Regions from separate parts of the Streptomyces sp. NPDC059256 genome, predicted to be linked through region 2. Evidence: riboswitches for the same ligand, from Rfam matches in the RefSeq annotation. Region 2 holds a riboswitch; the other holds the start of a gene.

Region 1 (15,366 bases), on a different contig from region 2:
AGCCGGCGTGGAGATCAGGGAGCACACCGTCGTCGGCTCCAACGTGGTCGTGAAGACCGGTGCCTTTCTCCACCGGGCCGTCATCCACGACAACGTGTACATCGGGGAGCACTGCAATCTCCGTGGCTGTGTGATCGGCAAGAACACCGACATCATGCGAGCCGCTCGCATCGAGGACGGCGCGGTCATCGGCGATGAGTGTCTCGTCGGTGAAGAATCGATTGTCCAGGGCAATGTGCGGGTGTACCCGTTCAAGACGATCGAGGCCGGCGCCTTCGTCAACACGTCGGTGATCTGGGAGTCGCGCGGGCAGGCCCACCTCTTCGGAGCCAGGGGAGTCTCCGGGATCCTCAATGTGGAGATCACACCTGAGCTGGCCGTCAGGTTGGCGGGTGCGTACGCCACCACGCTCAAGAAGGGGTCCACGGTCACCACCGCCCGTGACCACTCCCGCGGCGCACGAGCACTCAAACGGGCCATGATCTCGGCCCTCCAGGCCAGCGCCATCGATGTGCGCGACCTGGAGAACGTGCCCCTTCCCGTGGCTCGGCAACAGACCGCACGCGGGAGCGCGGGCGGAATCATGATCCGTACGTCGCCGGGTGTGCCCGAGTCGGTCGACATCATGTTCTTCGACGAACGCGGCGCCGATCTCTCCCAGGCCGGTCAACGCAAACTGGACCGCGTGTACGCACGGCAGGAGTACCGGCGTGCCTTCCCCGGCGAGATCGGGGACCTGCATTTCCCTGCGAGTGTCTTCGACTCGTACACCGGCTCCCTGCTGCGCAACGTGGACACCACGGGTGTCGCCGAGTCAGAGTTGAAGGTCGTCGTCGACGCCTCCAACGGCAGTTCGGGATTGGTCCTGCCCAGCCTGCTGGGCAGGCTGGGAGTCGATGCTCTGACCATCAACCCCGGGCTCAACGAGGCCAGGCCGACCGAGACGGCGGAGACGCGCCGTGCCGGTCTGGTTCGTCTGGGAGAGATCGTGGCCTCCGCCAGGGCGGCCTTCGGCGTACGGTTCGACCCCGTGGGGGAGCGACTGTCCCTCGTCGACGAACGCGGTCGGATCATCGAGGACGACCGTGCGCTGCTGGTCCTTCTCGACCTCGTCGCGGCCGAGCGCCGCAGCGGTCGGGTGGCCCTGCCCGTGACCACCACGCGGATCGCCGAGCAGGTGGCGGCGTACCACGGGACCCAGGTCGAGTGGACGACGACCTCACCCGACGATCTCACCAGGGTCGGTCGAGAGGACGCCACCATCTTCGGTGGGGACGGCCGGGGCGGCTTCATCGTGCCGGAGTTCAGCAGCGTGTTCGACGGGACGGCGGCCCTGGTGCGGCTGGTGGGGTTGGTGGCGCGCACACAGCTCACGTTGAGCCAGATCGATGCCCGTATCCCCCGTGCCCATGTCCTCAAGCGCGACGTCGCCACCCCCTGGGCGGTGAAGGGGCTCGTCATGCGACGGGTCGTCGAAGCTGCGGGCGAGCGGCACGTGGACACCACGGACGGGGTCCGAGTGGTCGAAACCGACGGCCGTTGGGTGATGGTGTTGCCCGATCCGTCCGAGGCCGTCACCCATCTGTGGGCCGAGGGCCCGGACGACGCCTCTGCCCAGGCGCTGCTCAACGAATGGGCCGAGGTGGTGGATAGCGCAGGTCAGTAATGGTGTGACCGGTATGTCGGGGGCCGCGTCCGAGCGGCCCCCGACGCTTGCGTAGGGCCATTCGGCGGTAGCGCACATGACGTGCGACGATGTGCGGCATGTCGCAGCAGCCCCCGGTTCGGAGCACCGGCTCTCCACCCGTACGCCCGGCACGTCCCGATGCCTCGATGTCGCTGCTGACGAACGTCATGGAGCACAGCCTCGACGAGGGATACGCGGAGGCCGCGGCGCGTCGGGAGGCGGACGGGCGACTGCCCCGAACTCTGCGGGCCAAGCTCGGACTGGCAGCAGGTCTGGTCCTGGCCGCCATGGTTGTGACCGTGGGTGCCGCAGAAGCTCGGATAGCGGCTCCGGTGGTGGCCAAGGAGCGCGAGGAGTTGATCGACCGCATCGACGAGGAGACGGCTGCCGCGAACGCACTGGAGCGGGGCGTCGAAGAACTCCGCGACGAGGTGGGAGAGCGCCAGCAGAAGGCGCTGAACACCAAGGGGGGCGAACAGGAGCAGTTGGTCGGACTGCTTGCGGGGTCGACCGATGTGGAGGGCCCCGGTATCAGTCTGGTCATCGACGACGCCAAGGACACCGCGCAGGGCGGTGGCGGCCCCCGTGAGAGCAGCGGCTTCAGTGATACGGGCCGGGTCCGCGACCGGGACATGCAGCGCATCGTCAACGGATTGTGGCAGTCCGGCGCGGAGGCCGTGGCGATCAACGGGCAGCGGCTGACCGCACTGTCCGCCATCAGGGCCGCCGGCGACGCCATACTGGTGGACAACAAGCCTCTGGTGCCGCCCTACACGGTGCTTGCCGTGGGGGAGGGAAACCGGCTGAACACGACGTTCCAAGACAGTGCGGACGGCCTCTACCTCCATGCGCTGAAGGAGAACTTCAACATCCGCTTCACCATCTCCACCAAGGACAAGGTGCGCCTCCCGGCGGCACCGAGCCTGATCGTCCGCACAGCAGAGCCGAAGACCGCCGACGCCGAGGGCCGTGGGCAGGGGACGGTAGACACAGAGAAGGGCACATCGTGATCGCCGTACTGGGCCTCGTCGTGGGAGTCGTGGCCGGACTGCTGGTCCGGCCCGAAGTGCCGGCGGTGGTCGAGCCCTATCTACCGATCGCCGTAGTGGCGGCACTGGATGCCGTGTTCGGTGGACTGCGGGCCATGCTCGACGGGATCTTCGTGGACAAGGTCTTCGTCGTGTCCTTCCTGTCGAACGTGGTGGTCGCCGCCCTGATCGTGTTCCTGGGTGACAAGCTCGGCGTGGGTGCGCAGCTGTCGACTGGTGTGGTGGTCGTCCTCGGCATCCGGATCTTCTCCAACGCCGCGGCGATCCGACGGCACGTGTTCCGGGCCTGAGGAATGAAGGGCGAAATGAACAGCAACCGCATGCCGCTGCCGGACGAATCGGGCGAGCCGTCGGGCGGTGAGGCCGGGGCGCCACGGGCGCCGCGGGAACCGGTGGGGTTGACCGGCCGTCAGCGCCTGGTCGCGGGTCTGTGGCCGCCGAGGATCACCCGCGCCCAACTGACCGTGGCCGTCCTGCTGTTCGTGCTCGGCCTCGGGCTGGCGATCCAGGTGCGTTCGACCAACGACGACAGCGCGCTGCGCGGCGCGCGGCAAGAGGACCTGGTGCGGATCCTGGACGAGCTGGATGACCGCAACCAGCGCCTTGAGGACGAGAAGCAGCGCCTCGAAGCACAGCGCACGGAGTTGGAGAACAGCTCCGACCGTGCCGAAGAGGCCCGCAAGCAGACCCAGCAGAAGGAGCAGCAACTCGGCATCCTGGCCGGCACTGTTGCGGCGCAAGGGCCGGGGATCACACTCACGATCGAGGATTCTTCGGGTGCCGTGGAGCCCGATATGTTGCTCGACGCGATTCAGGAGCTCCGGGCTGCGGGGGCGGAGGCGATCCAGGTGAATGAGCACAGGGTGGTGGCGGGTTCCTATTTCACCGGGGCGGGTGGTGACATCGAGGTGGACGGGAACCGGATCGGCGCGCCCTACATCTTCAAGGTCATCGGGAAGCCACAGGACCTGGAGCCGGCTCTGAACATTCCGGGCGGCGTGGTCCAGACATTGGAGAAGGAGCAGGCCATTGCCACGGTGGTCCGCTCGGAGAAGATCATCGTGGATAGCTTGCGGCCCGTGGAGCGGCCTGACTACGCTCGGTCGTCAGCCCAGTGAGGCGGGGTTGCATAAGGGTCTACCGGCCAGGGCAAGAGCTCGGCAGGGGTCGGCGCACGGAATATGTGCCGCGTGGTGGAAACTGTCGGACGGGTACGGACGTTGTGATGATGTCCGGGTCGGCAGGTGTGTTCATTGAGGGTTCGTCCTGCCCCACGGGCGGGTCTATTTCGGTCAAGGGGAATCGCCCGTGAAGTTGTTTGCGAAGTTGTTCGGCAAGAGCGGACGCGAGGATGGCGGAAACGCCAGGCATCGCGCTCGGCGTCGTGGCCAGGAGGAGGAGCAGAGCGCGGAGCGCCCGCTCTTCCGTGACGAGGTCGCCGGCTCGGGCGGTGGCGTTCCCGGTGGTCAGGGCGAGTCGGTTGACCCTGCCGGTGCCGGCCGCATAGGTTTCGGAGACTCATCGACCTCAAGTTCGGGTGGAGGGTTCCCCTCCGACCCGTATGCGACCAATCCCCGTGGGGGACAGCCGCGGCAGGAGGACACGTCCATGTCGGCCGTGACGGTTTGTACGAGGTGCGGGCACCGCAATGCCGCGTCGAGCAGATTCTGCTCCAACTGTGGTGCGCCCCTGCGCGGTGGGGCTCCGGCCGAGCGTCCGTCGGAGACGACGTCGACGATTTCCATCTCGGGCTTGGAGGCGTACGACTCCGAGGTCACCGGACAGACCCAGGTCCCGTCGCTCTCCCCGGAGGCGCAGGCCGCCGTCGACGCCCTCCCCTTCGGTTCAGCGCTGCTGGTGGTGCGTCGGGGTCCGAACTCAGGAAGCCGTTTTCTGCTCGACGGCGAGCTGACCACCGCGGGTCGCCATCCGCAGAGCGACATCTTCCTGGACGACGTGACCGTCTCCCGTCGTCACGTGGAGTTCCGTCGTGGTCCTGACGGCAGTTTCAGCGTTGCGGACGTCGGCAGCCTCAATGGAACCTACGTCAACCGCGAGCGGATCGACTCGGTCTATCTGGCCAACGGCGACGAGGTCCAGATCGGTAAGTACCGACTGGTCTTCTATGCGAACCAGCGGGGCGTGTAACCCGTCAGGGAAGGTCCATGCGAACACCGACGGGCGGTGCCGGTCGCGGCACCGCCACCGCGGGGGATCGGCTGATGAGCATCGGTACGGTGCTCGGTCAGTTGCGTGATGAGTTCCCCGAGGTCACCATCTCCAAGATTCGTTTCCTGGAGGCCGAGGGGCTGGTAGAGCCGCGTCGTACCCCATCCGGGTATCGCAAGTTCAGCCCCGACGATGTGGAGCGGCTCGCGCAGATTCTGCGGATGCAGCGGGACCACTATCTTCCGCTGAAGGTCATCCGGGAGCATCTGGACGCGGTCGCCCGTGGTGAGCAGCAGCCGCTTCCGGCGCCCAGTGTGCAGCGGGAGCACCCCGACGCGGCCTGGGAGGCCCCCAGTGAGCCTCGTACGGCCGCCAGGGTGGGTCGGGCGGAGTTGCTGGCCGCTGCTGGGGTCAGTGAGCAGGAGCTCGCGGAGTGGGAGTCCTACGGGCTGCTGACGCGGGATGGCGACGGAGGGTACGACGCCGAGGCCGTCACGGTGGCGCGGCTGGTCGTCGAGCTGGGCAGATTCGGTCTGGAGCCTCGACACCTTCGGGCCATGAAAGCCGCGGCTGACCGGGAGGCGTCCTTGGTTGAACAGGTGGTTGCACCCTTGCGGCGGCATCGCAATCCGCAGACCAGAGCCCATGCGGAGGCCACCGCGAACGAGCTGGCAACCCTGTCGGTACGGCTGCACGCGGCCCTGATGCGGACGGCCCTCGGGGTACGTCTTGACTGATCTTGGACCTGCCCGACTACCCAAAGGGGTCGGGCACGTCCTAGGGTTGCTGTGTGAACGAGCTCGACGTTGTGGGTGTCCGGGTGGAAATGCCCTCCAACCAACCGATCGTGCTCCTGCGTGAAGTGGGAGGCGATCGGTACCTCCCCATCTGGATCGGTCCCGGGGAGGCGACCGCCATTGCTTTCGCCCAGCAGGGCATGGCCCCTGCCAGGCCGCTGACGCACGACCTGTTCAAGGACGTGCTGGAGGCGGTGGGGCAGGAACTCACCGAGGTCCGCATCACCGACCTGCGCGAAGGGGTCTTCTATGCGGAGCTGGTGTTCGCCAGCGGAGTCGAGGTGAGCGCGCGTCCGTCGGACGCCATAGCGCTCGCACTGCGCACCGGTACGCCGATCTTCGGCAGTGACGGGGTGCTCGACGACGCGGGGATCGCCATTCCCGATGAGCAGGAGGACGAGGTGGAGAAGTTCCGCGAGTTCCTCGACCAGATCTCTCCGGAGGACTTCGGCACCAACAGTCAGTGACGGTTCGTTGCTGATTGGTGTGCCCGTGAGTGGCGCTGCGGAAGTCCTCTGCGCCACTTGCGTGTTCTCGGTCCAGAGGGCACGTCAGCATGGCGTTTTGGGGCCATTCGAGTAGCCTTTCCCCGAATTGGGGCATGGGAAACCACTCTCAGGGTGATTATCACTCGGCGTGCCGAGTGTGGCGATCGTTGACGCACCCCTGGTGACTGCCTACCTTTCGAGTGGGCAGGTCAAGGAGGAGGTCGGCGTGAGAAGTAGCGGCGACGGTGCGGTTGGGGGCGCCCTCGGCCGACGTCTGGGGGAGAGCGGGCCGTTTCCGCTCCAGGAGAGTGCGTCGGAGTCATCGACGGAGGAAATCGGCTATCGCGGACCGACCGCATGTGCGGCGGCCGGGATCACCTATCGACAACTCGACTACTGGGCGCGCACCGGTCTGGTCGAGCCAAGCGTTCGTGCGTCCCATGGATCGGGCGCTCAGCGGCTCTACAGCTTCCGCGACGTGGTCACCCTGAAGATCGTCAAGCGTTTCCTGGACACGGGTGTGGCCCTTCAGAACATCCGTGCCGCCGTCCGGCACCTGCGTACCCGTGGCGTGGGCGATCTGGAGCGCATGACCTTGATGAGCGACGGGGCAACGGTCTACGAATGCTCCTCGCCCGACGAGGTCGTCGACCTGCTCCAAGGTGGCCAGGGCATCTTCGGCATCGCCGTGGGCGTCGTGTGGCGCGATGTCGAGGCTGCCCTGTCGCAGTTGCACGGGGAGCGGATCGACACGGGGGAGACCCTCGTCGGCAACCATCCGATGGACGAGTTGGCCCGGCGCAGAAGGGATCGCGCGGTCTGATCCCGTCCGGCCCGGGCGGCGGGCCGCGGTTTTTCCGATGTCTTTCCGGCTCGGGCGGCGGTGCTGTCCGACGTCGTTGTCACAGGCGTGAGGCAGCATCGGAGATGTGAGATCCGTTCCGACGATCCTCCATCTCGACATGGACGCCTTCTACGCGGCAGTGGAGCAGGCGGCCAAGCCCAGCCTGCGCGGAAAACCCGTGATCGTCGGCGGGCTCGGACCACGCGGGGTGGTGGCGACCGCCTCGTACGAAGCCCGTCGCTTCGGGGTGCACTCGGCGATGCCCATGGCGTACGCCCGTCGGCTCGCTCCGAACGCTGCCTACCTGGTGCCCAGGTTCTCCCTCTACCGGGCGGTCAGCGAGCAGGTGATGGAGCTCTTGGGTCGGCTGTCCCCACTGGTGGAGCCCCTGAGCCTGGACGAGGCGTTCGTCGATCTGGAGGCGGGTGGATCCGCCGATGACTCGCGATCCGCGCGTGCCGCCGGTGAGTCGCTGCGCGCCGACATCCTCGCGGCGACCGGGCTCGCGGGTTCGGTCGGACTCGCAGGTTCCAAGATGCTGGCGAAGATCGGGTCGGAGCAGGCCAAGCCCGACGGACTGGTCCTGATCGAGCCGGGCACGGAGCGCGAACTGCTCGCTCCTCTGCCGGTGCGAACACTGCCCGGGGTGGGGCCGGCCACCGGCGAGCATCTGCGGCGGGCGGGGATCACGATCTGCTCCGACCTCGCCGCGGCGGGCGAAGACGAACTGGTACGGCTGCTGGGCAAGGCGCACGGTTCGGCGATCCACCGGATGGCGCTGGGACATGACGATCGACCCGTGGTCGCCGAGCGGGACACGAAATCGGTCTCGGTGGAGGACACCTTCGACGTCGATCTCCACGACCGGACCAGGATCAGGGTCGAGGTGGAGCGGCTCGCCGAGCGCTGCGTACGGCGGTTGAGGTCGTCCGGGCATTCGGGTCGCACCATCGTGCTGAAGGTCCGGCGCTATGACTTCTCGACGCTCACCAGGTCGGAGACCCTACGCGGGCCGACCGACGACCCGGTCGTGGTGCGGGAGGCCGCCGGTCGGCTTCTGGAAGGCGTGGACACGACGGGTGGGGTGCGGCTGCTGGGGGTGGGGGTGACCGGGCTCGCCGACTACACCCAGGAGGATCTGTTCGCGCAGGCGACCACGGCCCGCGAGGAGAGGGAGTCCGCGGGAGGCGAAGCGGACGCGGACCCCCGCGGTGGCGGACGCGTCGAGGGGCCGGGCGGGAGCGTTCGCCCGCCGGATCGAGCGCCCTTCGAGCGGTTCGAGCAGGAAGGCGGGCGTTCGCCGGCTCCCGTACCGCCGGACGGGTCGCCCGTGCGGTCCTCCGGCGAGCAGTCCGGCAGCGGTGCGGACCACAGATCGGGCTCCCGGGAGGAGCGGGAGACGTCCGGAGGGTCCGGGCCCTCGGAACGCTCCCGGGAAGAGCGGGAGACGTCCGGAGGGTCCGGGCTTTCGGAAGCCGATGCTGTCCGGTCGGCGGGTGCGGTCGGCGGAGCTTCCCGACCTCCGGGTGTCGTGGAGGGGGCCGCCAGGGGAGGCGTCCACGATGGCGCCGCCGATTCGGGTGAGCGGGAGAGCGGGGCCGGCGCGTCCATGGAGACCACCGGGGAGCCGGTGGGATCGGTGCTCGCCGAGCGTCGCTGGTCGGCCGGTCACGATGTGCACCACACCGAGTACGGGCCGGGGTGGGTCCAGGGCAGTGGTCTGGGTCGTGTCACCGTGCGGTTCGAGCAGCCTGGTTCGCCTCCGGGGCGCGTGCGCACGTTCCGGGTGGACGATCCCGAGCTCGTGCCGGCCGATCCGTTGCCCCTGGTCGGCGGCGGGCGGGTGGATGAGGGGAGCAGCGCAGGTCGGGCCGGTCAGGTTCCCTCGTCCTCGCGGCCGGCGATGCGGCCGAAGGAGCGGTCGGTCGAGGGCTCCTCCCCGGCCGGGCCGGGCGGGGGAGCGGGCGTCTCGGGTGCTGAGGACAGTTCGAGCCCGTAGTGGTGGTAGAGCTGGAGTTCCTGTTCGGGGGAGAGGTGCCTGCCCACACCGAAATCCGGTGCGTCCTTGATCAGCGAGCGCTCGTAGGGCACCTGGAGGACGTCGTCGGCGAAGGTGCTCGGCTCCAGCGGGACGAAAGCGTCCCTGCTGAAGAGTCCGGTGCGTACGGCCGCCCATTCGGGTGCACCGGTGGCGTCGTCGAGGTACACCTCGTCCACCGTTCCGATCTTGGCACCGTTGCGGTCGAACGCCTTGCGGCCGATCAGGCTGCGCGGATCGATATCGGTCTGCACGAGTCCTCCATATGTTGGCAAACTGCTCCATGGGCCACTAAAAAACACGAAAGGGCACAAAGTCGGTGTCGGCCACTTGAGCGATTGCCGAGAAGACGCGCTGGTAGGCTGACTAGCGGCTGCTGACCCCGCGCGGGAGAGTCCACCGGAAGGACGACGGTGGCGCCGAAGGAGCAAATCCTCCCCGGAATCTCTCAGGCACCTGTACCGCGTGGACGAGGTCACTCTGGAAAGAAGGGCGGGCGTCGGACGGCATCCGCTCTCACCGACGGTGAAAGCCGGAACGCTGCTGTTCGGCGATCCGGTGAAGCTCTCAGGTTGAGATGACAGAGGGGGAGGCCGTCCAGGGCATCCATGTGATGCCCCTCGCAGGTCGCGTCAGACCAGGAGGCCTCCTACATGACCGCCAACCGCACTCCGCTCGCACAGCTGGAGCGAGGCACCCCCTTCGAGCAGCGCCACATCGGGCCGGACACAGAGGCCCAGGCCAAGATGTTGGCGCAGGTGGGATACGGCTCGCTGGACGAGCTGACCGCCGCCGCCGTCCCTGAGGTGATCAAGAGCACGGAGGCGCTCGCCCTGCCGGAGGGGCGGTCCGAGGCCGAGGTGCTGAGCGAACTGCGCTCCCTCGCCGAACGCAACAAGGTGCTGGCGCCGATGATCGGTCTCGGTTACTACGGCACCTTCACTCCGCCGGTCATCCTCCGCAACGTGATGGAGAACCCCTCCTGGTACACCGCGTACACGCCGTACCAGCCCGAGATCTCCCAGGGGCGGCTCGAAGCCCTGTTGAACTTCCAGACCGTCGTCGCCGACCTGACCGGTCTGCCCACCTCGGGTGCCTCCCTGCTCGACGAGGGCACGGCAGCAGCCGAGGCGATGTCCCTGGCGCGACGGGTGGGCAAGGTCAAGGACGGCGTCTTCCTCGTTGACGCCGACGTCCTGCCCCAGACCCTCGCGGTGATCCAGACCCGCGCAGAACCGACCGGTGTCGAGGTCGTCACCGCTGACCTCGGCAACGGCATCCCCGCAGCCATCGCCGAGCGCGGTGTCTTCGGCGTACTCCTCCAGTACCCGGGTGCCTCCGGCGCGGTGCGCGACCTCGCGCCCGTCATTGAGCAGGCCCACGGTCTCGGTGCGATCGTCACCGTCGCCGCCGACCTCCTCGCGCTCACGCTGCTCACGCCTCCCGGCGAGATCGGCGCCGACATCGCCATCGGCACCACCCAGCGCTTCGGCGTCCCCATGGGCTTCGGCGGACCGCACGCCGGCTACATGGCCGTACGCGAGAAGTTCGCGCGCAGCCTGCCCGGACGGCTCGTCGGTGTCTCCGTCGACGCCGATGGCAACAAGGCGTACCGACTCGCCCTTCAGACCCGTGAGCAGCACATTCGCCGGGAGAAGGCCACCAGCAACATCTGTACCGCACAGGTGCTGCTGGCCGTGATGGCCGGTATGTACGCGGTGTACCACGGCCCGGACGGACTGCGGGCGATCGCCCACCGGACCCACCGGTACGCCACGCTCCTCGCCGAAGGGTTGACGGCCGGCGGTGTCGAGATCGTCCACGACGCCTACTTCGACACCCTGACCGTGCGGGCCCCCGGCCGTGCGGGTGCCGTTGTCTCCGCCGCACGTGAGGACGGGGTCAACCTGCACCTCGTCGACGAGTCGCACGTCTCCGTCGCCTGCGACGAGACCACCACCCGCGCCAACATCATCGCCGTGTGGGCCGCCTTCGGTGTCGAGGCGGACATCGACGCCCTCGACGCCGTCGCCGAGGAAGCCCTGCCGCAGGCCCTGCTGCGCAGCGGGGACTTCCTCACCCACCCGGTGTTCCACGAGCACCGTTCCGAGACCGCGATGCTGCGCTACCTGCGACGGCTCGCCGATCGCGACTACGCCCTGGACCGGGGCATGATCCCGCTCGGCTCCTGCACCATGAAGCTGAACGCCACCACCGAGATGGAGCCGGTGACCTGGCCGGAATTCGGGCAGATCCACCCCTTCGCCCCCATCGAGCAGGCGGCCGGCTACCTCACGCTCATCCGTGAGCTGGAGGAGCGCCTGGCCGAGGTCACCGGTTACGACAAGGTGTCCATCCAGCCCAATGCCGGTTCCCAGGGCGAACTGGCCGGACTGCTCGCGGTGCGCGCCTACCACCGGGCGAACGGCGACGAGCAGCGCACGGTCTGTCTGATCCCCTCCTCGGCGCACGGCACCAATGCGGCCAGCGCCGTGATGGCGGGCATGAAGGTCGTCGTGGTCAAGACCGCCGATGACGGAGAGATCGACGTCGCCGACCTCCGGGCCAAGATCGAGCAGTACCGCGACGAACTCTCCGTGCTGATGATCACCTACCCGTCCACGCACGGGGTGTTCGAGGAGCACGTGGCCGACATCTGCGCGCAGGTCCATGCGGCGGGCGGTCAGGTGTACGTCGACGGCGCCAACCTGAATGCGCTGGTGGGGCTCGCCAAGCCCGGCGAGTTCGGCGGCGATGTGTCGCATCTGAACCTGCACAAGACCTTCTGCATCCCGCACGGCGGCGGTGGCCCCGGCGTCGGACCGGTCGCCGTGCGCTCCCATCTCGCTCCGTACCTCCCCAACCACCCGCTCCAGCCGAGCGCCGGACCCGAGACCGGAGTGGGTCCGATCTCAGCCGCGCCGTGGGGTTCGGCCGGAATCCTGCCGATCTCCTGGGCGTACGTGCGACTGATGGGCGGCGAGGGACTCAAGCGCGCCACCCAGGTCGCCGTGCTCGCGGCCAACTACATCGCCAAGCGGCTGGAGCCGCACTACCCGGTGCTCTACACCGGGCCCGCGGGGCTCGTCGCCCATGAGTGCATCGTGGATCTCCGCCCGCTGTCGAAGGCGACCGGCGTCAGTGTCGACGACATCGCCAAGCGGCTGATCGACTACGGCTTCCACGCTCCGACGATGTCCTTCCCCGTCGCGGGCACCCTGATGATCGAGCCCACGGAGAGCGAGGACCTGAGCGAGATCGACCGTTTCTGCGCCGCGATGATCGCCATCCGTGGCGAGATCGAGAAGGTCGCGTCGGGTGCGTGGCCCGCTGACGACAATCCGCTGTGCAACGCCCCGCACACCGCGGCTGCTCTCGGCGGTGAGTGGGAGCATGCCTACAGCCGTGACGAAGCGGTCTTCCCCGCGGGTGTGAGCACGGCGGACAAGTACTGGCCGCCGGTCCGACGGATCGATGGTGCCTTCGGTGACCGGAACCTGGTCTGCTCCTGCCCGCCGTTGGACGAGTACGACGCCTGATCCCGGGCCGGACAGGGTTCGGGGCCGGTACGGAGGGATTCCTCCGGCCGGCCCCGATGGTTCGGCGGGTACGGGCACGGCCAGCACACGTACTCGACGATGACGTTCGCGGCGTCGCTACTGCCGTGGGGTGGTGGACCCGACGGCGAATGCCGTCGGATGTACGGCGGGTCAGGCGGCCGTCCTCGACTGGCGCTGGGGTGCGATGATCTGGCCGTTCGGCAGCAGCTCACCGGTGTCCTCGAAGAGGAGCACGCCATTGCACAGCAGGCTCCAGCCCTGTTCGGGATGGTGCGCCACGAGGCGCGCCGCGTCCCGATCGGCTGAGTCGGATGTCGGGCAGGGTGGCTGATGCTGGCACATGGGCGGGATCTTTCGCTCTGATGTGATGAGTGTCCTGCGGCTCGATGAGGAGTTCATGGCCGCCCCCGTATCTGTCGGTCCGTTCCCAGTGTTGCCCCACGGACGAGAATCCGCAGGGATTTCGCGGCACCTCGTCTTACTGGTTAAGGACGTATCACCCAGCCGGACGGTTCAGCCCAACTCCATTGTCCTTTCGGGTGGTTCAGGGGGGCCGGTACGGGCTAGTCCGGACGGAGCAGAAAGCGCCCCGCGACCGAACGGTCACGGGGCGCTCACGATGGTTTCGGCCGTCCTGAAGCGGAGATTCCGATGCTTCGGGACAGGGCGGTGCTTCAGGACTAGCCGATGTTCAGGACAGAACGGTGTTTCTGGTCAGAACGGTGCTTCGGGTCAGGCCGGTGATCCCAGCAGCGGCGGAGCCGTGAGCCGCAGGGTCATCACCGGAAGGAGGTCGCAGACCTGGTGCGCCCGGTGCGCCGCGATCCCCGGTGGCGCCGGGGCCAGCGGAACCAGGATGTCCGTGGGACGGAGCGCACCTGACGAGGCATCCGCGTCGATGTCCCCGTGCAGCCAGAGCGTGAGCATGTACAGCGCCGGAATGGAGAGCAGCCGTGGCTGGAACGGATGGTGGAGTGAATCCGCCTGTTGGAGCGCCCGTTCGGTCGAGGTGATGTACGGGCCTTCGAAGAAGTGCGAGAACGCCCAGCCGTCCGGGGTGAGTCGCGTCTCCGCAGCGGCGACGTACCCCTCGTGGGCGCGGATCAGTACCCGCCATCCGGTGAGGCGGGTACCCGGGGTGGGCGAGTTCGGGTCGATCTGGTCGAGTACGTGGACGGGAAGTGGTGACTCGGGGCTCACCGGTCCCTGGACGGACCGGAGAGCAGGGGTGCGATCCTCGTTGACGGCGGCGGGGGAGCCGAGTGCCGCGAGGACGCTGCGTAGGACAGGCGCGGGAGCCGGGAGGGCATGCAGCGGCATGGTGGGTCGCCTCTCACTTCGGGGAGACACGGCGGAGCATGGGAGGTGCGGACAGCGCTGTCGGCGTGCGGAGCCAGAGGGGCTAGGGGTCAGAGGGGGAACAGGGGCCGTAGGGCACCCGGTGCCAACTCTCTGCCTCGATTACGGAGTTTATACGACACGTGTTCACACAGTGATTCCGCTAGCGCCTGTGCGTATCGTCAGCAAGGCGCTTCCAGGACTGTTTCCTTGGATGAATCCGCAGGTTTTCGCCGGGAAATCCGCCCGGGCCTGGGCATTCTCCGGGATGGCGGTAGGCCGAAAAACGGCAGTGATTGTGTCTGGCACCGGGTAACGATAGGTGCGTACAACACCATCCCGAGATGCTGAACCGAGAGGCGACCCACGTCACACTACCGGTCCCCGAGCGACATGGCCGCGTTATAGATCAGTCAGTCTGGGCATTATCGTCCGAGACGCGAGCGACGGATGCCGCGCGATGCCCAGTCGAGGAAGGACGCTTCGATGGGGGAGAAGGTCGTGGCCGGCGGTTTCGAGCTCTCGGATCGTCATGAGTACCGGCGAAAGCTCCAGCAGTGCCTGGCGGGGCTGGGGCGACTGCTCGACGAGCAACGGTTCGACCGGCCCAAGAATCTGATGGGTCTGGAGATAGAGCTGAATCTCGTCGGCTCCGACGGTCTGCCGCGGATGATGAATGCCGAGGTGCTCGAACGCATCGCCAGTCAGGATTTCCAGACCGAGCTGGGAATGTTCAACCTGGAAGTCAACATCGTGCCCCACCGTCTCGGCGGCCGGGTCCTCGACCAGCTCGCCGAAGAACTGCGGACGGGACTCGCGTACGCACATCGAAAGGCCGACGAGGTCGGCGCCGGGATCGTGATGATCGGCATCCTTCCCACGCTCGCACAGGACGACCTGGTGTCCGCGAACCTCTCGGACGTCCGGCGCTACACGATGCTCAACGAGCAGATCGTCACCGCGCGGGGTGAGGCGTTCGAGCTCGACATCGATGGAGTCGAGCATCTGACCTGCACCTCTGCCTCCATTGCGCCCGAAGCGGCCTGTACGTCGGTGCAATTGCACCTACAAGTGACCCCGGGCCGTTTCGCGGATGTGTGGAACGCGGCTCAGGCAGTGGCAGCAATACAGATCGCGGTCGGCGCCAATTCGCCCTTTCTCTTCGGCAAGGAACTCTGGCGAGAATCGAGGCCGCCGCTCTTCCAGCAGGCCACCGACACCCGGCCACCCGAACTTCAGGCCCAGGGAGTACGACCCCGTACCTGGTTCGGTGAGCGCTGGGTGAGTTCGGCCTATGAGCTCTTCGAGGAGAACCTGCGCTACTTTCCGGCGCTCCTGCCGATCTGCGACGACGAAGAGGACCCATTGCGGGTCATCGACGAAGGCGGCGTACCAG
Region 2 (15,366 bases):
GGCGGCGAAGTCCAGCTGGCGCGGGTACGCGGACCAGCCGGCGACGATCAGCTTCGGCTGGGACTCCTTGGCGAGCTTCTCGACCTCGGCCATGTCGACCCGGCCGGTGGCGTCCACGTGGTACGCGACCACGTTGTAGAGCTTGCCGGAGAAGTTGATCTTCATTCCGTGGGTCAGGTGCCCGCCGTGGGCGAGGTTCAGACCCATGATGGTGTCGCCGGGCTTGAGCAGCGCGAACATCGCCGCCGCATTCGCCTGGGCGCCCGAGTGGGGCTGCACATTGGCGTGCTCGGCGCCGAAGAGCTCCTTGATGCGGTCGATCGCGATCTGCTCGACGACGTCGACGTGCTCACAGCCGCCGTAGTAACGGCGACCGGGGTAGCCCTCGGCGTACTTGTTGGTGAGGACCGAGCCCTGGGCCTCCATCACCGCGACCGGAGCGAAGTTCTCCGAGGCGATCATTTCCAGGGTCGACTGCTGGCGGTGGAGCTCGGCGTCGACGGCTGCGGCGACGTCCGGGTCCAGCTCGTGGAGAGGGGTGTTGAGAAGCGACATCTCGAAGTCCCTGTCGGGGTCGTGGTCGGTGACTTGCGCGAGCCGGCCGACCGCTCGGGTCGGCCGGAGCCCCATCAGCTGCTGGAGAAGGCGGCGTACTCGTCGGCCGAGAGCAGTTCGTCCTGCTCCCCGCTGACGCGCACCTTGAAGAGCCAGCCGCCCTCGAAGGGGGCGGTGTTCACCAGCGAAGGATCGTCCACGACGTTCTGGTTGATCTCCGTGACCTCACCCGTGACCGGGGAGTACAGATCGCTGACCGACTTGGTCGACTCCAGTTCGCCGCAGGTCTCGCCGGCGGTGACCGTGGAGCCCACCTCCGGGAGCTGGGCGAAGACGACGTCGCCGAGCGCATTGGCCGCGAACTCGGTGATGCCGATCGTCGACACGCCGTCCTCGGCGGCCGACAGCCACTCGTGTTCCTTGCTGTAGCGCAGCTGCTGGGGGTTGCTCATGACGAGGATTCTCCTGTACGCGGAACGTGCTGGTGAACGGATGGCCACCTGCCGAGACGGCGGCGGACGTGCCGGGTGCCGAGTGGCTCCCGGGGGGTGTTGTCGACGCTACTTCCGTCGCTCACTTCTGGCGCTTGTAGAAGGGCAGCGCGACGACCTCGTACGGCTCGTGCGTACCGCGGATGTCGACGCCCACGCCCTTGGTGCCGGCAGCGGCATGGGCCGCGTCGACGTACGCCATGGCGATGGGCTTGCCCAGGGTGGGGGAGGGGGCTCCGGAGGTCACCTCGCCGATCACGTGGCCGTCCGCGACCACGGGCATGCCGGCGCGCGGGACCCGGCGGCCCTCGGCGATCAGACCGACGAGCTTGCGCGGCGGGGCGCTCTCGGCGCGTTCGGCGGCTGCGGCCAGGGCCTCACGGCCGATGAAGCGCCCCTCGTTGGAGGTCTTCTCGAACTTCACCACCCGACCGAGACCGGCGTCGAAGGGGGTGAGCGCATCCGTCAGCTCATGCCCGTACAGCGGCATCCCCGCCTCCAGGCGCAGGGTGTCGCGGCAGGAGAGTCCGCACGGCACCAGGCCCGCGGCTTCCCCGGCCTCGGTCAGCGCCCGCCACAGGTCCTCGGCGTGCTCGGGCGCCACGAACAGCTCGAAACCGTCCTCGCCCGTGTAGCCGGTGCGTGCGATCAGGGCGGGATGTCCGGCGACCGTACCGGGCAGGCCCGCGTAGTACTTCAGACCGTCGAGGTCGGCGTCCGTGACCGACTTCAGGATGCCCGCGGACTCAGGTCCTTGGATGGCGAGCAGCGCGTACGCGTCCCGGTCGTCCCGTACGGAAGCGTCGAAGCCGGCGGCCCGCTCGGTGATCGCGTCCAGGACGACCTGGGCGTTCCCGGCGTTGGCGACCACCAGGTACTCGGTCTCCCCGAGCCGGTAGACGATCAGGTCGTCCAGGATGCCGCCGTCCTCGCGGCAGATCATGGTGTAGCGGGCGCGGCCGACGGCGACCGAGCCGATGTTCCCCACCAGCGCGTGGTCGAGCAGATCGGCGGCCCCGGGGCCCGTGATCGTGATCTCGCCCATGTGCGAGAGGTCGAAGAGACCGGCGCGGGTGCGGACGGCGTTGTGCTCGTCCCGCTCGCTCGCGTACCGCAGGGGCATGTCCCAGCCCGCGAAGTCGGTCATGGTCGCGCCCAGCGAACGATGCAGTGCATCGAGGGCGGTACGACGGGGGGTATTGCTCATGGACGGGGCTCCCAGGGCATGGCCGATGAGGACGGTCCTCCCCATCTGTCATCGGAACCTGAGAGGTTCGTCACGACCACGCACTCAGGTGGTCATGACTTGCACCTTGGGTGGAGCCGCCGGAGCGGCCCGCTTTTCAGATCTGCCTCATCACACGCGGTACGGGGCCTGAGAGATTCAAGGGAGGAACTTGCTCCTTCGGCGCCCGGCACATGGTGCCCGGGACTCTCCCGCGTGGATTCGAACGGCCGGTATGGAGTTGGCGGGCACATCATTACACGCATCTCGGCCCGGTGGGGGGCGGGGAGCTCGTGGATCTTCCGTGGTCGAGGCGCCTTCTTCGGCCATCGTCCGATCCCCGACCGTGTCTTGGGGCGCGGCTCAGCGGCAAATAACTTGCCTCCCATTACCATTTCTTTACGCTTCATGGGCAAGTGTGTGGTGACTGACATGGGGGAGGGTGTAATGACGTTGCAGCACTCCAGTGCCTACGCCACTACGGCGGGGGTGCCCGTCCGACCACAGGTGCCCCCTCGACCACAGGCGTCCGCCCGACCACGCCTGGGGGCGACCGCGCCGGTGCTGCGAGATCTGCGGGACCGCGCCGGGCGCAGTCCCCGTAGCCTGCTTTTCGCCGCGGGGGACGTGGTCGTCGTCTCCGGACTTCCCGGCAGCGGAAAGTCGACCCTGATCCGTCGGGCGGCCAGCGGCAGCCGCATCGATTCGCAGGACGCCCGGGACCGTTGGGCGCTGCGGATGCCGCGCTTCCTGCCCTACGCGGTCTACCGCCCCTTCGTCCGCTACTCGCACTACGCGGGGCTCAGGCGCGCCCTGCGCTCGGGGGAGAGCGTGGTGGTGCACGACTGCGGTACACAGGCGTGGGTGCGGCGCTGGTTGGCCAGGGAGGCGCGCCGGCGCGGCAGCAACCTCCATCTGGTCCTGCTCGACGTGCCCCCGCAGGTGGCCCGGCAGGGGCAGATGGAGCGTGGCCGGGGAGTCTCCGGCTATGCGTTCGCCCGGCATCGGCGCGCCACCTCCCGGTTGATCGCCGACGCCGAGTCCGGGAAGCTCCCGAGCGGTTGCACCTCGGCGGTCCTGCTCGACCGTTCGGCGGCTGCGGGCCTGGCCAGCGTGCGGTTCACCGCGACGGAGGCGGCCGGCTAGGCGGTGTCTCCCCCGCGGCATGCACGTCTCCCGCGTCACCTGCGTCACTCACGTTCCCGGGGGCGTCGAGCGCGGCTGCGGGGCGACCGCGTTCGGTGGCCAGGGCCAGGCGGCTGTGGCGTCGTTCGGTCGCCAGGTCCAGGCGGCTGTGGCGTCGTTCCGTGGACCACGGCTGGGACCGGGCGCGTTCGACCCCAGCGCCGGAGCCGGTGTGAGACCGGTCGCCTTCCTCGCTTCCTGTCCGGCTTCTTCCCTGACGGGGACAGCGCACCGCCCGCTCGGCATTAGGGTCTGAGGGCAAGCCGTGGGATGACCGGCCGAGCCGGGGAGAGAGCCGCCAGATGAGCATTCCAGAGCACGTACACCCGCACTCCTACGCCAGCGGCTGGCCGGCGAACGAGTTGGAAGAGGCACTCGCCGCCTCCCTGGACACCCCCGGCGCGGGCGCCAGGCTGGTCGAGGTGCTCGGCCGTAGTTCCCTGTGGGTCCCCCTTCCGAACGGCGGCTCACCGGACAGCCGCGACCTCGACCTCCCCACGATGGAGTTGGACGGCGCAGCGTTCGTGCCCGTCTTCAGCTCCGAGGAGCAGTTCCTCAACTGCGTCGGCAGCCATATGTCCTTCACCGTCGCCCCCGCCCGGGACTTCGCCCGCGGGCTCGCCCCCCAGCTGGGCATCGCCGTCAACCCCGGGGGCACGGTGGGCGCGCCCTTCCCGCCGCCCGCCGTCGCCGAACTCTGCCGCACCGGCCGAACTCACCTCGACGGGCCGGCCGCGGGCGGCCGGGTGCGACTGTTCGAACCGGACTGGCAGGAGGATCCGGTCGACTTCCTGGCCGCGGCAGCCGCCGAGTTCCAAGCGCTGGGCGACGTCCTCTCCGCACGACGGGCGCTCGCCTCCGTCGAGGGCGACCCGCCCTCGCTGTTCATCGGTGTCCAACTCGCGGTCCCGGGAGTGCTCGAAGCCACCGACAGCGCCCCGCTGGACGCGCTGGGTCGGGCGCTGGGCCGGGTCCAGGTCGGCTGGCCGGTCAACCTCGTACTCCTGGACGCGACGCAGGACCCCGTCGTCGACTGGATGCTGACCAAGGTGCGTCCGTTCTACCGACGGGACGACTACTAGCCGCCGCGGTCAAGTCAGTGTCGGCGGGGCAGATTAAGCTGGACGTCTGGCCCCGCCTCCCGCCGATGCGGAGGCCGTGCCGGATCGTCAGTCGAAGATGAGGGGCGGGGACCAGGGTGAGCGCGTCAGGCACCGCGGCGGCCGGACACGTCGAGCACATGCTGCGCCAGGTGATCCCCGGACGCTTCGATGCGTATGAGGGACTGCTGAAGGCACTGGCCGACCCCGGACAGGGGCGGGTCTGGATGTTGCTCTGGCAGGGCACCCCCGGCTCCCACGACGCGCAGTACGGCTCCATGGAGATCGACGGCGTCGGCTACGCCCCCTGCGTCACCTCGGCCCAGGAACTGGCCGCCTCCGGATGGAACCGCTCCCACGAGGTCGTCGGCGGGATCGACATCGCCCGCGCCCTCTACCCGGGGCGCGCGGGAATCTGGCTCAACCCCCATGCCCCCGGCGGGGGCGTCGGCATCCCCTGGCCGGACCTTCGGCGGATCGCCACCGGTCTCGACCGGATGCCCGCAGGCCCGTTGCGGCTCTCCGACCCCGCGGTCGAGATTCCGCACTTCTACGCCCTGCTCTCCCAGAACGCCCACCGGACGGCGCCCATCCGCTCGTTGCGCCGGGTGTGGGTGCAACCCGCGCTGGGCGCTCCCTACCTCGCCATCGGTCTCGATCTGTACGACACCAGCAGGCAGTCGGTGGACGCGGTGCGGGCGATGATGCAGCAGTCGATCGCGGCGGTGCCCGACGGCCTACCGGTGTCGACGGTCGCCATGTCCGACGAGTACAACCCGGTGACGATGTGGCTGCGGGCCAATGCCCGGCCCTTCTACGACCGCGACGCCCATGGCGCGGGGCCGGCGCCCGTCGGTTACGGCTATCCGCCGCAGGCTCGCTGAGCCGTCTGCCGGAACCCGTACGAGCGTGCGCAGGGCGCCGTTTTTGTCCCGGATTCCGTCCTGGACTTCTCCCCGAATGAAGCGTGTTGGCCGGTCCATGCCTCTCGGCAGCGCATTGGCCTGATCTCTTTCCGCGGGCTGTCCCGGGCTGTCTGACGTCCGACGGTCTCGGTGTCAGGGGAGCTCGTGATGCGCTTCTCGCCACCCCATACATCCAGCCAATCCCGATGAGCCACGACCGCAACGCCGTGTGCCAGGTGGCCGGGACTGGTCGATGTATGTGACCTTCGCGGGAGCTTAACCGCAGGTCCATGACACCTTCACAGATCGTCGCTTCCGCAAACCTTTCCTGCCCTGATGGCGTGATTTTCTCGGCATAAGGGGAATCAAAGCCAATCTCTCTCTTCCTAGTGTGCTGTTCGAACCTGCCCTGAAAGCGCTCTCTCGGGTGTTCCCTTCCGCTCCATCCCAATGACTCCACTCCGTCCACATGGCGGGATCTCTACCAACTATGTGCGTAATCATGGGATTTGATGGACCGCTCAGTCGGTGCCGACGTCCGGATAACGGGTTACGCCAGCGCATCACGTTTGAGCAAACATTCCCCGGGAGGGCTGGCGGCTGATCGCGCGACCATTGAAGACTCCCGCTCCAAGGGCAAATTCGCCCTCGCGTACGGAGCGCCGCATCCGCACTTTCCGTACCCCGGCTCCACCACGCACCAGATGTTGTGAACGAAGCCGCTAGCGCGGCGGGTACGGGCCGGTCAGCGCCGGTCGAGAGGGGTCCCCACCACGATGACGGCACCACTGCACGGCACCAGTGCGCAAGCGGAGGAAACCCCGCCCGCCGATGTCACGGCTGTCGCCGCTCCCCGGGTCCAGGGCCGGTCCCTGGGTCAGATCGCCTGGACCCGTCTGAAGCGCGATCGGCTCGCCCTGGCAGGCGGCATCGTTGTCATCCTCCTGGTGCTCACCGCGGTCTTCGCACCGCTGATCGTGAGCCTGTTCGGGCATCCGCCGAACGAGTTCCACCAGGACAAGATCAACCCGCTGTTCGGCACCCCGCACGGCGCGTTCGGCGGCATCAGCTCCGAACACCTGCTGGGAGTCGAACCCAACAACGGTCGCGACGTCTTCAGCCGCGTCGTCTACGGCGCCCGGATCTCCCTGCTCGTGGCGTTCCTCTCCGCCGTGGTCGCCGTGCTCCTCGGTACCGTGCTGGGCATCGTCGCGGGGTACTTCGGAGGCTGGGCGGACTCGCTCATCAGCCGGGTGATGGACATGCTGCTCGCATTCCCGCAGCTCCTGTTCATCATCTGTCTGGTCTCGGTGCTTCCCAACAACCTGCTCGGGATGACCGGAAGCACCGTCCGCATCGCGATCCTGGTCGCGGTCATCGGCTTCTTCGGATGGCCCTACATCGGTCGCATCGTCCGCGGCCAGACGCTCTCGCTGCGGGAGAAGGAGTACGTCGAGGCCGCCCGCAGCCTGGGCGCCGGCCGGCGCTATGTGCTCTTCAAGGAGTTGCTGCCGAACCTGGTGGCTCCGATCACCGTCTACACGACGCTGATGATCCCGACCAACATCCTCACCGAGGCCGCGCTGAGCTACCTCGGCGCCGGTGTGCGCCCGCCGACCGCGTCCTGGGGGCAGATGCTCTCCAAGGCGGTGGACACCTACGAGTCCAATCCGACGTTCATGATCGTCCCCGGGATGGCGATCTTCATCACCGTGCTCGCCTTCAACCTCTTCGGGGACGGCGTACGGGACGCGCTCGACCCCAAGGGATCCCGCTGACCCCACGCCCCACGGGTCCGGCACCCTCGGCCCCGGCTCCCCGCGCGGGGAGGCGTCGAAGGACGCACCCCCCCGCACCCCGCAGCCTTCGGCCCGGCCCGGGCCGCGGACAACTGAGCGGACAACTGAACTGCCCCTGCCACAGCGGTCAGGCGGCTCCCCACGGTTCCCCGGCAGACGGCGGGGGCCGCGCTACCTCGGAGGTTGCAGGACTATGACACCCCTACGTTCGTCGCGGACCCAGCGCATCGCCGGAGCGGCGCTGGTGGTGGCCGCCCTCACGGCCACCGCGGCCTGCGGCGGAGGCGGCTCCAAGGACGGTGAGGGCGACGGCAAGGCGGCCGGCTACAACGCCGGTGCCAAGGGCATCGCCAATCCGTCCACCAAGCAGGGCGGCACGCTGAAGTTCATCGGCAAGCAGGACTTCGACTCCACCGATCCACAGCGCCAGTACTACGGAATGGCCTGGGACTTCTCCCGGTTCTACGCTCGTCAGTTGATCTCCTACGCGCCCAAGCCCGGCCAGGCGAGCGCCGAACTGGTGCCGGACCTGGCCCAGGCCAAGGGCGAGATCTCCAACGACGGCAAGACGTACACGTACCGGCTGCGCGAGGGCATCGCCTGGGAGGACGGTACGCCGATCACCTCCAAGGACATCAAGTACGGCATCCAGCGCACCTGGGCGACCGACGTCATCACCGGCGGGCCCAGCTATCTGCGGCAGGTGCTCGACCCCAAGGGCGAGTACAAGGGTCCCTACAAGGACACCACCCCGGACAAGCTGGGGCTGAAGGCGATCCAGACGCCGGACGACAAGACGATCGTCTTCAACCTGGCCGCACCCAACGGTGACTTCGAGCAGATGCTCGCCATGCCGTCCGGCTCCCCGGTGAAGAAGGAGAAGGACACGGCGGGCAAGTACCAGTTGAAGCCGTTCTCCTCGGGCCCGTACAAGTTCGAGTCGTACACCCCCAAGAAGGGGGCGGTGCTCGTCCGCAACGACAAGTGGCAGCGTGCCTCCGACCAGATCAGGGCCGCACTTCCCGACAAGATCACGGTCACGATCAACTCCAACATCGAGGCGATCGACGAGCTGCTGATCAAGGGCGAGTACGACCTCGACCTGAACGCCACCGGCATGGGCCAGGCGGGCCGCACCAAGGCGCTCACCAAGCACAAGGCCAACCTCGACAACATCGAGACCAGCTTCATCCGCTACGTCGACATCGCCACCAAGGTGGCCCCCTTCAACAACGTCGAGTGCCGCAAGGCCGTCATCTACGCCGCCGACTACCAGTCGATGCAGACGGTGCGCGGTGGCCCTGACGCGGGCGGCGAGATCGCCACCAACATGCTGCCGAAGTCCATCAAGGGCTCGGACGACTACGACCCGTACGGCATCCTGGCCCGCAAGGGCAAGCCCGACACGGCCAAGGCCAAGGCGGCGCTGAAGGCGTGCGGCAAGCCGAACGGCTTCTCCACCACCATCAGCGCCCGCAGCAACAACCCGGGCGAGGTGCAGACCGCCGAGGCGCTCCAGCAGTCCCTCCGCGCCGTCGGCATCAAGACCGAGGTGGAGTCCATCGACGGCGCCGAGTCCTCCAGCATCACCGGCTCGCCCGCCGTGGTGAAGCAGCGCGGACTGGGTCTGGTCATGACGGGCTGGGGCCCGGACTTCCCGACCGGGCAGGGCTTCTCCCAGCCGTTGGTCGACGGCCGGTTCATCGCCCCGAACGGCAACTACAACGTCTCCGAGACCAATGACCCGAAGATCAACAAGTTCTTCGACGACGCGCTGAAGGAGACCGACCCCGGCAAGGCGGCCACCATCTACCAGCAGATGAACCACGCGGTGGCGGACCTCGCCGTCCAGATGCCCTTCATCTACGAGAAGAACTTCACCTGGCGCAGCTCGCGACTGACGAACGCCTACTCGTCGGCCGCGTACAACGGTCGCTACGACTACGTCTCGCTGGGCGTCGTCAAGTAGCAGCCCGCATCCCTCGTGCGGATCCGGGGCGTCAGTGAGCCCGTGCGATCCGTACGAGGGGTCAATCGCCGGCAGCCGCCGGCCCATCGGTGCGGACGGGCCGTCCAACTCCTCCCGTCCGCACCGGCAACCCCGCGAGAGCGTCACACCCCACCATCGCCCAACCCGCCAAGCCCGAAGGGCAGGTGATGGCCTCGGGTGGCGATCTGGAGGACCGGAGCCTGCTCCGGCGCCCCGGGTCGTCGCCGGGCCGCGCACAGTGCTTGCTTACGTCATCCGGCGCTTGTTCGCCGTCGCCATGATGCTGATGGTCGTCACCCTGACGACCTTCGTCATCTTCTTCGTACTCCCGAAGTGGGCGGGTTCCGATCCGGCGTACCTCTTCGCCGGGAAGCAGACGGACCCCGCCGCCATCGAGGGCATCCGACAGAAGCTCGGGCTGTCCGATCCGGTGCTCGTACAGTTCTGGAACTTCCTCCAGGGCCTGGTCGCCGGGCGCGAGTACACCAACGGCTCGGACGTCACCAAGTGCCCGGCGCCCTGCTTCGGATACTCCTTCCGCACCGAGCAGGAGGTCTGGCCGCAGTTGACCGAGGCCATCCCGGTCACTCTGTCGCTCGCCGCCGGGGCCTGTGTCCTGTGGGTGGTCGGAGGAGTGGCGGCGGGCGTCGTCTCGGCGCTGCGCCGCGGCACCCTGTGGGACCGGGCGGCCATGACCGTCGCCCTGGCCGGTGTCTCCCTGCCGATCTACTTCACCGGACTGATCTCGCTCGCGATCTTCAGCTACCAACTCGACTGGATCAGCGGTGAGTACGCTCCGGTCGAAGAGGATCCGGCCCAGTGGTTCCAGACCCTGATCCTGCCGTGGATCACCCTCGCCCTGCTGTACGCGGCCATGTACGCGAGGCTGACCCGCGCCACCATGCTGGAGATCCTGGGCGAGGACTACATCCGCACCGCCCGCGCCAAGGGCCTGACCGAGCGGGTCGTCATCGGTCGGCACGCGATGCGCTCCACGTGGACTCCCGTGCTCACGCTCCTGGGGCTGGACCTCGGGGCACTGCTGGGCGGGGCGGTGCTCACCGAGTCCACCTACAGCCTGCCCGGGCTAGGGCGTCTCGCCATCGACTCCATCGAGGGCAAGGACCTTCCGCTGATCCTCGGCGTCACCCTCTTCGCGGCCCTGTTCATCTGTGTCGCGAACCTCGTGGTGGACCTGTTGTACGCCATCGTCGACCCACGAGTGAGGATCGGATGAACAGCGCCCGCACCACAGGGCCCGCCTCTTTCGGCAAGGCCCCCGGCGAGGTCGCGGCGGCGGGCTCGCCCGCACCGACGGCCTTCCTCGAAGTGCGCGATCTGCGCGTGCACTTCCCCACGGACGACGGGCTGGTGAAGTCCGTCGACGGCCTCAGCTTCCGGCTGGAGAAGGGCAAGACGCTCGGCATCGTCGGTGAGTCCGGCTCCGGGAAGTCCGTGACCTCGCTCGGCATCATGGGCCTGCACACCGCCGGTCAGTACGGCCGTCGCAAGGCGCAGATCTCCGGCGAGGTCTGGTTGGACGGCAAGGAACTGCTCGGCGCCGACCCGGACGAGGTCCGCAGGCTCCGCGGCCGGGACATGGCGATGATCTTCCAGGACCCGCTGTCCGCGCTGCACCCCTACTTCACGATCGGTCGCCAGATCGTGGAGGCGTACCGGGTGCACCACGACACCGACAAGAAGACCGCCCGCAAGCGCGCGATCGAACTCCTCGACCGGGTCGGCATCCCCCAGCCCGATCAGCGGGTGGACAGCTATCCGCACGAGTTCTCCGGGGGGATGCGCCAGCGCGCGATGATCGCGATGGCGCTGGTCAACAACCCCGAACTGCTGATCGCCGATGAGCCGACGACCGCGCTCGACGTGACCGTGCAGGCCCAGATCCTCGATCTGATCCGCGACCTCCAGCGGGAGTTCGGTTCCGCGGTCATCGTCATCACCCACGATCTGGGGGTGGTCGCGGAACTCGCGGACGACATCCTGGTCATGTACGGCGGGCGCTGTGTGGAGCGCGGACCTGCGGAACAGGTCTTCTACGAGCCCCAACACCCCTATACCTGGGGGCTGCTGGGTTCCATGCCACGCATCGACCGTGACCACGCCGAGCGGCTCGTACCCGTGAAGGGGTCCCCGCCCAGCCTGATCAACCTTCCGCAAGGCTGTGCCTTCCATCCGCGGTGCCCCTACGCGGACCTGCCGAAGGACCAGGTGACGCGCACCGTACGCCCCGAACTCCAGCAGGTGTCCGACGGGCACTTCTCCGCCTGTCATCTGCCGCAGGAACAGCGGACCCGGATCTGGACCGAAGAGATTGCGCCCCGGCTGTGAGCGACGACGTGAAGATTCCCCAGCAGCAGAGCGCTTCCGATGCGCTGTTGAGCGTGGACGGGCTGGTCAAGCACTTCCCCATTCGGGAGGGGCTGCTCAGGCGGCAGACCGCGGCCGTGCAGGCGGTCGACGGACTGACCTTCGACGTACGGCCGGGAGAGACCCTGGGAGTGGTGGGGGAGTCGGGCTGTGGCAAGTCGACCATGGGCCGGCTGATCACCCGTCTGCTGGAACCGACCGCCGGAAGGATCACCTTCCAGGGGCACGACATTACCCACCTGGGAGTGGGAGCGATGCGCCCCCTGCGGCGCGATGTGCAGATGATCTTCCAGGATCCGTACTCCTCGCTCAATCCCCGGCACACGATCGGCACGATCGTCTCCGCGCCCTTCAAACTCCAGGGCATCACCCCGGACGGCGGGATCAAGAAGGAGGTGCAGCGGCTGCTGGAGCTCGTGGGTCTCAACCCGGAGCACTACAACCGCTATCCGCACGAGTTCTCCGGCGGTCAGCGCCAGCGCATCGGCATCGCACGGGCACTGGCGCTCAAGCCCAAGCTGGTGGTGGCGGACGAACCGGTCTCCGCGCTCGATGTCTCCATCCAGGCGCAGGTGGTCAATCTGCTCGACGACCTCCAGGACGAGCTGGGGCTCACCTATGTGATCATCGCCCATGACCTCTCGGTGATCCGCCATGTGTCCGACCGGATCGCGGTCATGTACCTCGGAAAGATCGTGGAGCTGGCGGACCGCACCTCGCTCTACGAGACGCCCCTGCACCCGTACACCAAGGCGCTGCTGTCGGCGGTTCCCGTGCCCGACCCCAGGCGCCGGGGGACCAAGAGCGAACGCATCCTGCTCAAGGGGGACGTACCGTCTCCCATCTCGCCACCGCAGGGTTGCCGCTTTCACACCCGGTGCTGGAAGGCGACCGATGTGTGCGTCCGGACCGAGCCGCCGTTGGTGGCGCTTCGACCGGGGCAGTCGGTGGCGTGCCACCATCCGGAGAACGCGCCGGACCGGGTGCCGGACGAAGAGGTGCTGGAGTCGGCGCGGAAGGCGGTCGACGTGGTCTCGCTCGCGCCTGCCGGCTCCGATTCCGCCGGGACGCAGACCGACGTTCCGTCCGAGCGTGAGCAGCCATCGGATCCCGGGCGCGCTCCACGCGGGAGTACCCGGAAGCCGTCGGGAGGCGCCGCCGCGGAGTAGACCGGCACAATCGTCCGGTGCTCCATGAACTCTTCTCCCCTTCCGTCCAGCATGCGCTCGACCTCGCCGGAATCTTCGTCTTCGCGATCTCCGGCGCACTCCTCGCGGTACGCAAGAACTTCGACGTCTTCGGCATCGCCGTGCTCGCCGAGGTGACCGCGCTGGGCGGAGGGCTGTTTCGCGACCTGATGATCGGGGCGGTGCCTCCGGCCGCCTTCACCGACCTCGGTTACTTCCTGATGCCGCTGGTCGCGACGGCGTTGGTGTTCTTCCTCCACCCCGAGGTCGAGAGCATCCAACTGGGGGTCAACGTCTTCGACGCGGCGGGCCTGGGACTGTTCTGCGTCACCGGCACGATCAAGGCGTACGAGTACGGTCTGGGGCTGACCTCGTCCGCGGTGCTCGGGCTCGCCACGGCCGTGGGCGGCGGAGTGCTCCGGGATGTGCTGGCCAACGAGGTCCCGTCCCTGCTGCGCTGGGACCGTGACCTCTATGCCGTTCCGGCCATCGTCGGGGCCACGATGGTGGTGCTCTGCATTCGCTGGGAGGTGCTGAACACGCTCACGACCGTGCTCGCCGTGGTGACGGCCTTCTCGCTGCGGCTGCTGGCCCTGCGCTTCCACTGGCGTGCCCCGCGGGCCTGGAACCGGCGCTCGTCCGCGGCGGAGGAGGTCTGAGCCCGGGCGTCGCACCCGCCGCGGGCCCCGCGGTCAAGTGCCGTGAGATCCCGCTCAGGACCCAAGGGAAAGCTACCGCTTAGTAGTTCATTGTTGTACGGTGCCGTCATGGCACAGGCAGTACAGGCATCCATCGGCGACAGCGAGTTCGACCGGGACACCGCCGTCACCCTTCGCGCCCCCGGCGTCTACGACGCCTTCCTCTCGCCCGGCTGGACGATCATCCGCGCCATCAACGGCGGCTATCTGCTGGCCCTGCTCGGCCGGGCACTGGGCGACGCGCTGGACCACCCCGACCCCTTCAGCGTCTCGGCCCACTATCTGAGCGCTTCCCGACCCGGTCCCGCCACCATCCGCACCGAGACCCTGCGGACCGGCCGGACGCTCTCCACCGGCCAGGCGTCCCTGATCCAGCGGGACGAGGACGGCACCGAGGTCGAACGCATCAGGGTGCTGGCGACCTACGGCGACCTGGACGGACTCTCCGACGAGGTGCGGACGTCCGCCACCGCGCCGGCCATGCCCGCCTACGAACACTGTCTGGGCGCATCCGACGGGCCGGTGCCGGCCATCTCCGGCAGCTCGGAGATCCTGGAGCGCCTCGACATCCGGCTCGACCCGGCAACCGTGGGCTGGGCCGTCGGCGCACCCTCGGGCAAGGGGGAGATGCGCGGTTGGTTCGCGCTCGCGGACGGTCGTGACGCCGACCCGCTGTCGCTGCTGCTGACCGTGGACGCCCTGCCGCCCACCGCCTTCGAACTCGGGCTCAAGGGATGGACGCCCACGGTGGAACTCACCACCCACGTCCGGGCCCGCCCGGCACCCGGCCCGCTGCGGGTGGCGATCACCACGCGCAACCTCGCCGGCGGCTTCCTGGAGGAGGACGCGGAGGTCTGGGACAGCCAGGACCGCCTCGTCGCCCAGTCACGGCAGCTGGCCAAGACCTCCCGCTGAGCTCAGACCCACCAGACCCACCAGAGCCACAGATCCCCAGACCCACAGATCCCCAGATCCCACCGCCTCGGGTCGTCCCTCGCCCGGACACCGACATCCAGTGGGCATGCGCCGGAATCCGGTCGCCCCGGACGCCGGATTCCGGTTCGGCACGCGCCGGGAGGGACGCTCCGGCGCGAGGGTCGTCCACCACTTCGCGGGCCGGTCACCGGGGTCATCGCCCGCGTCCGGCGAGTCCCGTGCGGCTTGAACACGTATGCGCCGCATCAGGGCTCCACCCCGGCCTCGTAGAATCGTGGCCACCATGGCATACCTCGATCACGCTGCGACGACTCCGATGCTGCCGGAGGCCATCGACGCGATGACCGCGCAGCTCACCGTCACCGGCAATGCCTCTGCACTGCACGGAGCGGGCCGCCGTGCCCGCCGTACGGTCGAAGAGGCCCGGGAGACGCTCGCCGAGGCACTCGGCGCCCGACCCAGTGAGGTGGTGTTCACCTCGGGCGGTACGGAAGCGGACAATCTCGCGGTCAAGGGCCTGTACTGGCAGCGCCGGGACGCCGACCCCGCCCGGACCAGAGTCCTCGCCAGCCCGGTCGAACACCACGCGGTGCTGGACGCGGTCGAGTGGCTCGGTGAGCACGAGGGGGCGAGCGTCGAGTACCTCCCCGTCGACGCCTACGGGCGGGTGCACCCCGATGCCCTGCGCGAAGCCATCGGACGCGACCCCGAATCCGTCGCCCTCGCCACCGTGATGTGGGCGAACAACGAGATCGGCACCATCATGCCGATCAAGGAGCTCGCGGCCGTGGCCGCCGAGTTCGGCGTCCCCCTGCACTCCGACGCCGTCCAGGCGTTCGGGCAGACCGAGGTCGACTTCGCCGCCTCGGGCCTCGCCGCGATGACGGTCTCCGCACACAAGATCGGC

The links. Region 2 has a riboswitch for glycine ahead of gcvT (glycine cleavage system aminomethyltransferase GcvT). Riboswitches for the same ligand answer to the same signal wherever they lie in the genome.
Region 1: another riboswitch for glycine. It lies ahead of gcvP (aminomethyl-transferring glycine dehydrogenase); the one in region 2 lies ahead of gcvT (glycine cleavage system aminomethyltransferase GcvT).

Annotation. Positions count from the first base shown of each region.
Region 1 covers NZ_JBHYZO010000009.1:1,822-17,187, forward strand. The annotation lists gene ACFXJL_RS20685 (mannose-1-phosphate guanyltransferase) at 1-1,666, shown strand, start outside; gene ACFXJL_RS20690 (DUF881 domain-containing protein) at 1,765-2,697, shown strand; gene ACFXJL_RS20695 (small basic family protein) at 2,694-3,026, shown strand; gene ACFXJL_RS20700 (DUF881 domain-containing protein) at 3,042-3,854, shown strand; gene ACFXJL_RS20705 (FHA domain-containing protein) at 4,003-4,884, shown strand; gene ACFXJL_RS20710 (MerR family transcriptional regulator) at 4,902-5,642, shown strand; gene ACFXJL_RS20715 (bifunctional nuclease family protein) at 5,696-6,169, shown strand; gene ACFXJL_RS20720 (MerR family transcriptional regulator) at 6,417-7,013, shown strand; partial or broken gene ACFXJL_RS20725 (DNA polymerase IV) at 7,120-8,191, shown strand; gene ACFXJL_RS20730 (PRC-barrel domain-containing protein) at 8,910-9,326, opposite strand; glycine riboswitch at 9,450-9,546, shown strand; gene gcvP (aminomethyl-transferring glycine dehydrogenase) at 9,726-12,611, shown strand; gene ACFXJL_RS20740 (DUF5999 family protein) at 12,783-12,974, opposite strand; gene ACFXJL_RS20745 (hypothetical protein) at 13,365-13,952, opposite strand; gene ACFXJL_RS20750 (glutamate-cysteine ligase family protein) at 14,457-15,366, shown strand, end outside.
Region 2 covers NZ_JBHYZO010000001.1:258,623-273,988, reverse strand. The annotation lists gene glyA (serine hydroxymethyltransferase) at 1-555, opposite strand, end outside; gene gcvH (glycine cleavage system protein GcvH) at 630-1,007, opposite strand; gene gcvT (glycine cleavage system aminomethyltransferase GcvT) at 1,129-2,253, opposite strand; glycine riboswitch at 2,401-2,496, opposite strand; gene ACFXJL_RS01165 (AAA family ATPase) at 2,719-3,417, shown strand; gene ACFXJL_RS01160 (enhanced serine sensitivity protein SseB) at 3,759-4,538, shown strand; gene ACFXJL_RS01155 (enhanced serine sensitivity protein SseB C-terminal domain-containing protein) at 4,655-5,440, shown strand; gene ACFXJL_RS01150 (ABC transporter permease) at 6,238-7,239, shown strand; gene ACFXJL_RS01145 (ABC transporter substrate-binding protein) at 7,454-9,229, shown strand; gene ACFXJL_RS01140 (ABC transporter permease) at 9,489-10,487, shown strand; gene ACFXJL_RS01135 (ABC transporter ATP-binding protein) at 10,484-11,599, shown strand; gene ACFXJL_RS01130 (ABC transporter ATP-binding protein) at 11,596-12,807, shown strand; gene ACFXJL_RS01125 (trimeric intracellular cation channel family protein) at 12,825-13,484, shown strand; gene ACFXJL_RS01120 (thioesterase family protein) at 13,593-14,438, shown strand; gene ACFXJL_RS01115 (cysteine desulfurase family protein) at 14,743-15,366, shown strand, end outside.